Regions from separate parts of the Streptomyces diastaticus subsp. diastaticus genome, predicted to be linked through region 1. Evidence: riboswitches for the same ligand, from Rfam matches in the RefSeq annotation. Region 1 holds a riboswitch; the other holds the start of a gene.
What was found. A riboswitch is a leader RNA that binds a small molecule or an ion and turns the genes downstream of it on or off. The one in region 1 is predicted to bind cobalamin.
Positions count from the first base shown of each region.

Region 2: linked by a shared signal. The riboswitch ahead of nrdI (class Ib ribonucleoside-diphosphate reductase assembly flavoprotein NrdI) and the one ahead of metE (5-methyltetrahydropteroyltriglutamate--homocysteine S-methyltransferase) in region 1 are both predicted to bind cobalamin.

Region 1 is NZ_BLLN01000005.1:1,276,002-1,280,338, forward strand. Features, by position in the region: gene metE (5-methyltetrahydropteroyltriglutamate--homocysteine S-methyltransferase) at 1-1,527, opposite strand, end outside; cobalamin riboswitch at 1,693-1,911, opposite strand; gene Sdia_RS23045 (hypothetical protein) at 2,074-2,322, shown strand; gene Sdia_RS23050 (FAD-dependent oxidoreductase) at 2,490-3,647, opposite strand; gene Sdia_RS23055 (pectate lyase-like domain-containing protein) at 4,103-4,337, shown strand, end outside.
Region 2 is NZ_BLLN01000005.1:38,747-43,083, forward strand. Features, by position in the region: gene Sdia_RS18035 (IS110 family RNA-guided transposase) at 18-1,235, shown strand; cobalamin riboswitch at 1,314-1,535, shown strand; gene nrdI (class Ib ribonucleoside-diphosphate reductase assembly flavoprotein NrdI) at 1,712-2,152, shown strand; gene nrdE (class 1b ribonucleoside-diphosphate reductase subunit alpha) at 2,149-4,317, shown strand.

The sequences.
Region 1 (4,337 bases):
GAAGTACTGGACCATGTCGTTGCGCTCGGCCTCGCCGTGCACCAGGACGTCGATCCCGGCCTTCTCTTGGAAGGCGATCACCTCGGCGATCTCGGCGGCGATGCGCTCCTCGTACCCGGCCGTGTCGATCCGGCCCGCGCGCAGGTCGGCGCGGGCCGCGCGGACCTCGCCGGTCTGCGGGAACGAGCCGACGGTGGTGGTCGGCAGCAGCGGCAGCCCGAGCCGCTCCCGCTGGGCCGCGGCCCGCTGCGGGTACGGCTGGGACCGGCGGGCGTCGGCCCCGGTGACGGCGGCGGTCCGGGCGCGGACGGCCGGGTCCCGGGTGAGCGGGGAGTTCGCGCGGGAGGCGAGGTCGGCGCGGTTGGCGGCGATCTCGGCGGCGATGGCGCCGGTGCCGTGGGCGAGGCCCGTGGCGAGGGTCGCGACCTCGGCGGTCTTCTGCCGGGCGAAGGCGAGCCAGCGCAGGACCCGCGGGTCGATGTCGCGTTCCGGCGCGGTGTCGAGCGGAACGTGCAGCAGGGAGCAGGAGGCGGCCACGTCGACGCGGTCGGCGAGACCGAGCAGGGTGGCGAGGGTGGCCAGGGACTTCTCGAGGTCGTTGATCCAGATGTTGCGGCCGTCGACGACACCGGCGACGAGCCGCTTGCCGGGCAGGCCGCCGACGGCGGCGAGGTCGTCGAGGTTGGCGGCGGCGGCCTCGGTGAAGTCCAGCGCCAGCCCCTCGACCGGCGCCTTGGCCAGCACCGGCAGCGCCTCGCCGAGCCGGTCGAAGTACGAGGCGACCAGCAGCCTGGGCCGGTCGGTGAGGGCGCCGAGGTCGCGGTAGGCGCGGGCGGCCGCGTTCAGCTCGGCCGGGGTGCGGTCCTGGGCGAGGGCGGGCTCGTCGAGCTGCGCCCACGCCGCGCCGGCGGCCCGCAGGTCGGCCAGGACCTCGGCGTAGACCGGGAGCAGCCGGTCGAGCAGGGTCAGCGGCTCGAAGCCGGCGGCGACCCCGGGGGCGGGCTTGGCGAGCAGGAGGTAGGTGACGGGGCCGACGAGGACCGGGCGGGCGGTGTGGCCGAGCGTGAGGGCCTCGGTCAGCTCGGCGACCTGCTTGGCGGAGTCGGCGCTGAAGACGGTGTCCGGGCCCAGCTCGGGCACCAGGTAGTGGTAGTTGGTGTCGAACCACTTGGTCATCTCCAGCGGCGCGACCTCCTGGGTGCCGCGCGCCATGGCGAAGTACCCGTCGAGCGGGTCGGCGTCGACGGCGGCCCGGTGGCGCGCGGGGACGGCGCCGACCATGACGCTGGTGTCGAGGACGTGGTCGTAGTACGAGAAGTCGCCGGTGGGCACCTCGTCGATGCCGGCCCCGGCGAGCTGGGCCCAGTTGGCCCGGCGCAGCCCGGTCGCCGTCTCCTGGAGGGCGCCGGCGGTGACGCGGCCCTTCCAGTAGCCCTCGACCGCCTTCTTCAGTTCCCGGTGCTGTCCCTGGCGGGGGTAGCCGTACACGGTCGGCCGTGCTGCCGCGGCCGCGGACTTCGCTGTCACGGAACTCTCCTTCGCGAGACGTCTCCTGCATCCCGGCCACGGGACGCGAGCGCGAAGGGACGACGGACCGGACGGCGGGGGTCCGCGCCCCGGGGGCGCGCCCGTCCGTCCGCTCTGTGCTCCTCCGACCCGCCCACGAGGTCACCGGGATGTCCGCACACGGATGTCGCGTGCGGGCAACGGGCAGGTCTTCGGACTCGCGGGCACGTCCGCCGAAGGCGGACACCTACTGGCCGTCGCTTCCCGGACCCGTTCCCCGGACCCAGTGCGTATGACGGCGTTCGTTCCCACTCACCGCTGCGGGGCAGTCCCGGATTCCCACCGGGTTCCCTCTTGCGACGCCCCGTCTGGCGGACGGGGCGAACCAGCTGCACGGGGCAGCCTAGCCGGGGGCGGGGGCCTCGCGGGGGTGGGTGTTCACATGGCGGGACGCGGGGGCGCTGCAGGCGTTCCCGCATCTCCTCCCGGGGCACCAGCGGGGCGAGCCGCCCGGGACGTGACGACCTGCCGCAGATCCGGCAGATCCTCATCGACACCCAGCGGAACGTGTACTCCGGGGTGACCGAGGACGAGGAGTTCCGGCAGCGGTTCCCGTGGTTCGTGGACCACTGGGGCGGGCACCCGGGGTTCTCCTGCGTGATCGCCCGCGACGGGGACGAGGTGGCGGGGTTCGCCTACGGTGCCCCCGGCACGGAGGGCCGCGAGTGGTGGCGTAAGCACCTGGACGAGGCGCCGGAGCGGGCCCGGACGTTCCACCTCTCGGAGCTGATGGTGCGCGAGCTGCCGCTGCCCTGAGCCCTGAACACGTGACGAGGGCACCCCGGCGACGGGGCGCCCCTCGGCGCGAGCGGGTGGCGACGGTCAGCAGGTGACCGTTTCCTTCCAGGCCTGGAGGCCCGAGGTCCGGTGGTACAGGTACGCGCCCTTGCGCAGGGTGGTGCACTTGCTGCCGCGGCCGGCCGTCACGCCGCCCCGTCCTGCCACCCCCCGCTCATCATCGCCGCCAGCCGCCGGGCCGCGTCCGGGCCGAAGCACAGCTCCAGGCTCTCGGCCGACTCGCGGGCGGCGCGCTCGCCGCGGGGGAAGAGGGCCGCCTCGTACGTGGCGAGGGCGCGCTCGGGGTCCTGCGGACGGGCCAGCAGAGCCGCGGCGAGTTCGGCGCCGTCGAGCATGGCGAGGTTGGCGCCCTCCCCGGCGAACGGGGACATGAGGTGGGCGGCGTCGCCGAGCAGGGTGACGCCGGGAGCGCGCTCCCAGCGGTGGCCGACGGGCAGGGCGTGGACGGGACGGGCGACGAGCGGGCCGTCGCCGTCGGCGAGGAGGGAGCGCAGGCCCTCGTCCCAGCCGTCGAAGTGGGCGAGCACCCGGCGGCGGGCGGCGGCCCGGTCGGCGAGGCCGAGGGAGTCCAGCAGCTCGGCGGGGCAGCGCAGGGCGACGTAGGTGTGCAGGCGGGCGCCCGGTTCGCGGTGGGCGAGGAGGCCCTTGCCCTGGTCGAGGGCGAAGAGCAGGCCGGAGCCGACGAGGGCGGCGGCACGGGGATGGCGGCGGTCGGCGTCGGTCAGGTCGGCCTCGACGAAGCTGACGCCCGTGTAGGCCGGGGCGGCGTCCGAGACCAGGGGGCGCACGCGCGACCAGGCTCCGTCGGCGCCGACGAGGAGGTCGGTGGTGAGAGTGGTGCCGTCGGCGAGGCGGACCTCGTGGCGGCCGCCTCCGAGCGGGGTGGCGGCGGTGACCTGGGCGCCCCAGCGGACCGTTCCGGCGGGCAGCGCGTCGAGCAGCAGGTCGCGCAGGGCCGCGCGGTGGACCTCGGGCCGGCCCCCCTCGGCGTCGTCGGCGTGGTGGACGGTGGCGTGCCGGTCCAGGACGCGCGTGGCCTCACCGCCGGGCTGCACCAGGCGGCGGAACCCCTCGTACAGCCCGGCCTCGCGCAAGGCCGCCTGGGCGGTGTCCTCGTGCAGGTCGAGCATGCCGCCCTGGGAGCGGGCGTCGCGGTCGGCGTCGCGGTCGAGGACGGTGCAGCCCACGCCGTGCAGGGCCAGGACGCGGGCGAGGGTGAGCCCGCCGAGCCCGGCGCCGACGACGAGGAGGGGGTGGTGCTCGGGTATGGGGGCGGTGGTCACGGTGACTCCTTGGGGGCTCGCGGGCACGGGGCGGGGAGAGCGCGGCGGCCGGGGCGGGAGAGCTGAATCCCTGGGGGCCGTCGTCACGACTCCACCGTAACGAACGCGTTCGTCGCGAACAAGTACGACACGAACAGGTGCGACACGAACACGATCCTCACGTCGCGAAGGCGCCGCCGGAGCGCCCACCCGCGCCTCAGGGCCGCCGTGCACCGCTCCACGGGAAAAGCGGAGGCCAGGGGTCGCACGCTCCCTCGCGGGCCCGGCGCGCCACGCCCCTTCACTTCCTGACGCCACGGCCGCACTTCCTTCACGTCTTGCGACAACTCTTGACGCCTCAGGTTTCCGGGAGAACCATCACCCCCCATGGAGAGCGCTCTCAGGCGCTCTCCCGCCTTTCCCTGTGGTCACTCGCTCCTGCCCTCCCCCCACTTCGACAGCTCAGGAGAGCCGACATGCCCACCACCCCCTTCGGACCCCCACACCCGGACGGCGGACCACGTCCCGGGACCCGGCGCCGCAGAACCGCCGCGGCGCTGCTCGCCGGCGCCCTCGCCGCGACGACGCTGGTCATGCTTCCCGCCACCTCCTCGCAGGCGGCGCCCGCACCCGCCGCGCAGAGCACGGCCGGCCCCGTCGAGGGCGGCGGCGACCTCGGCCCCAACGTCCACGTCTTCGACCCGTCGACGC
Region 2 (4,337 bases), 1.2 Mb from region 1:
CCCCTGGGAAGGGCGCGATGTTCGAGATCGAAGGCGTGGGCGTGTTCCTCGGCCTGGACGTCGGCAAGAGCAACCATCACGGCCACGGGCTCACCCCGGCCGGGAAGAAGGTCTTCGACAAGCCGCTGCCCAACAGCGAACCGAAACTGCGGGCCGTTCTCGACAAGCTGACCGCGAAGTTCGGCACCGTGTTGGTGATCGTGGACCAGCCCGCCTCGATCGGCGCCCTCCCGCTGACCGTGGCCCGGGACGCGGGCTGCCAGGTCGCCTACCTGCCCGGACTCGCCATGCGGCGGATCGCCGACCTCTACCCGGGCGAGGCCAAGACCGACGCCAAGGACGCGGCGGTGATCGCGGACGCGGCCCGGACGATGCCGCACGCCCTGCGTTCCCTGGACCTTACCGATGAGATCACCGCCGAGCTGACCGTGCTCGTCGGCTTCGACCAGGACCTCGCGGCCGAGGCCACCCGCACCAGCAACCGGATACGCGGCCTGCTCACTCAGTTCCATCCCAGCCTGGAACGTGTTCTGGGCCCGCGCCTCGACCACCAGGCCGTCACCTGGCTCCTGGAGCGTCACGGCTCCCCGGCCGCCCTGCGCAAAGCCGGCCGCCGCAGACTCGTCGAACTGATCCGGCCCAAGGCGCCGCGCATGGCCCAGCGGCTGATCGACGACATCTTCGAGGCCCTCGACGAACAGACCGTCGTCGTCCCGGGCACCGGCACCCTCGATATCGTCGTGCCCTCCCTGGCCGCCTCGCTCGCCGCCGTCCACACCCAGCGCAGGGCGATGGAAGCCCAGATCAACACGCTGCTGGAGGCCCACCCTCTTTCCCCGGTCCTGACGTCGATGCCCGGCGTCGGCGTCAGGACCGCCGCTGTCCTGCTGGTCACCGTCGGCGACGGCACCAGCTTCCCCACCGCTGCCCACCTGGCCTCCTACGCCGGCCTCGCCCCCACCACGAAGCAGTCGGGAACCTCGATCCACGGCGAACACGCACCCCGAGGCGGCAATCGGCAACTCAAACGGGCGATGTTCCTGTCCGCCTTCGCCTGCATGAACGCCGATCCCGTCTCTCGCGCCTACTACGACCGCCAGCGAGCCCGCGGCAAGACCCACACCCAGGCCCTCCTCCGCCTCGCCCGCCAGCGCATCAGCGTCCTGTTCGCCATGCTCCGCGACGGCACCTTCTACCAATCCCGGACACCGAAGGACGTTGAACTCGCCGCATAACCCCACCATCACGAACCACCCCAAACCCGGCAGGGATGCCTTGACGAACGACATAGAGGCACCCCCCGGTTCTAGATGTAGTGTTGGCGATGCTGGTGGTTCGCCGGGCACTGCTGTGTTCGGCGTCGCAAGAGGGAACCCGGTGAAAGACCGGGACTGCCCCGCAGCGGTGAGTGGGAACGACCGCCGTCACAAGCACTAGGTCCGGAAGCCGGGCCCGGGAAGCGACGGCCAGTAGGGGTCTCGTACGCACGAGACACGCCCGCGAGTCCGAAGACCTGCCACCGGTGCGCACGCCGGACAGCGGTGTGCGCGCTCCGAGGCCCCGAGGGAGGGCCAGGTGGCAGACGCACGGCCCCGGGCGAGGCACACAGATTTTCCTCCGCCAGCCCGGTGTCCCGCCGAACGTCCCGCGCCGCTCCTCCCCTCCCGGTCCTCGGGCGAGGACGAGAACGAGCGAGAGGAGACGGCGGCCGATGAGCGGTCTCGTGTATTTCTCCAGCGTCTCGGAGAACACCAGACGCTTCGTGGAGAAGCTGGCCCTGCCGGCCACGCGCATCCCCCTGCACCCGCGTCGCGAGGGCATACCGCAGGTGACCGAGCCGTATGTGCTGATCACGCCGACCTACGGCGGCGGAGAACACGCGGGCGCGGTGCCCAAGCAGGTGATCCGCTTTCTGAACGTCGAGGCCAACCGGCTGCTGCTGCGCGGAGTCATCGCCTCCGGCAACACCAACTTCGGCGTCGACTACTGCCTGGCCGGCCGGGTGATCTCGGCGAAGTGCCGGGTCCCGGAGCTGTACCGATTCGAACTGCTGGGCACGGACCGCGACGTCCGCGCCGTGAGGGAAGGGCTGCAAAAATTTTGGACACGACACTCGTCAACCAGGCGGACGACGGAGCGACAGGCGGCATGAGCACCCTCACCACCGCGGTCACGGTCCCCGCGGCGCAGCGCGAGTCGGTCGGCACGCGCAAGGACTACCACGCGCTGAACGCCATGCTGAACATGTACGACTGCGACGGCAACATCCAGTTCGGCCAGGACCGCGAAGCCGTACGGCAGTACTTCCTCCAGCATGTGAACCCGAACACCGTGCAGTTCGGGTCGCTCAAGGAGAAGATCGACTACCTGATCGCGAACGACTACTACGAGGAAGCCCCGATCCGGCGCTACCGCTGGGAGTTCCTGGAGGACCTCTACCGGCGGGCGTACGCGCACGAGCACCGCTTCCGCACCTTCCTCGGGGCGTTCAAGTACTACACGTCGTACACGCTCAAGGCCTTCGACGGTTCCCGATACCTGGAACGCTACGAGGACCGAGTCGTCGCCACCGCCCTGTTCCTGGGCGCCGGCGACGAGACGCTGGCCTCCCGGCTGGTCGACGAGATGATGACCGGCCGTTTCCAGCCGGCCACCCCGACCTTCCTCAACGCGGGCAAGGCCCAGCGCGGCGAACTGGTCTCCTGCTTCCTGCTGCGTGTCGAGGACAACCTGGAGTCCATCGGGCGCGGCATCAACTCGGCGCTCCAGCTCTCCAAGCGCGGCGGCGGCGTGGCGCTTCTGCTGACGAACCTGCGCGAGCAGGGGGCGCCGATCAAGAAGATCGAGAACCAGTCCTCCGGTGTCGTCCCGGTGATGAAGCTCCTGGAGGACTCCTTCTCCTACGCCAACCAGCTCGGTGCGCGGCAGGGTGCGGGCGCGGTGTACCTCCACGCCCACCACCCAGACATCATGCGGTTCCTGGACACCAAGCGGGAGAACGCGGACGAGAAGATCCGTATCAAGACCCTGTCTCTAGGCGTGGTCGTCCCGGACATCACGTTCGAGCTCGCCAAGCGCAACGAGGACATGCGCCTGTTCTCGCCCTACGACGTGGAGCGCGAGTACGGCATGCCGCTGGCCGACCTGTCGGTGAGCGAGCACTACGACGAGATGGTCGCCAACCCGCGCATCCGCAAGACCACGCTCAGTGCCCGCGAGTTCTTCAAGACCGTCGCGGAGCTGCAGTTCGAGTCCGGCTACCCGTACCTGCTGTTCGAGGACACGGTGAACCGGGCCAACCCGATCCCGGGCTGGATCAACATGTCCAACCTGTGCTCGGAGATCCTCCAGGTCAACACCCCCAGCACCTACGACGCCTCGCTCGGCTACGAGACGGTCGGCCGGGACATCTCCTGCAACCTCGGCTCACTGAACATCGCCGCCGCGATGGCCTCCCCCGACCTCGGCGCGACGGTCGAGACGGCGGTGCGCGGACTCACCTCCGTCTCCGACCAGTCGAACATCGACGCGGTGCCGTCCGTGGCGCACGGCAACGACCTGTCCCACTCCATCGGCCTCGGCCAGATGAACCTGCACGGCTACCTCGCCTCGCAGCGCATCCACTACGGCAGCGAGGAGGGCGTCGACTTCACCGACATGTACTTCTACGCGGTCGCCTTCCACGCCCTGCGCGCGTCGAACCGGATCGCGATCGAGCGCGGCACCGCCTTCGACGGCTTCGAGGCCACGGCGTACGCGGACGGCTCGTACTTCGACAAGTACACCGAGCGGGTCTGGGAGCCGGCCACCGAGCGGGTACGGAAGCTGTTCGCCGACGCGGGGATCGCCCTGCCCACGCAGGCCGACTGGCGCGAGCTGAAGGAGTCCGTGCGGGAGCACGGCATCTACAACCAGTACCTTCAGGCCGTACCGCCCACCGGATCCATCAGCTACATCAACGACTCGACCGCCTCCATCCACCCGATCGCCTCCAAGGTGGAGATCCGCAAGGAGGGCAAGCTCGGCCGCGTCTACTACCCGGCGCCGCACATGGACAACGACAACCTGGAGTACTTCCAGGACGCGTACGAGATCGGCTACGAGAAGATCATCGACACCTACGCGGCGGCCACCCAGCACGTCGACCAGGGCCTGAGTTGCACCCTCTTCTTCCGGGACACCGCCACCACCCGCGACCTGAACAAGGCGCAGATCCCCGCCTGGCGCAAGGGCATCAAGACCCTCTACTACATCCGGCTGCGCCAGGAGGCCCTCGAAGGCACCGAGATCGAGAACTGCCTGTCCTGCACCCTGTGACCCCGCCCTCCCCCACCTTC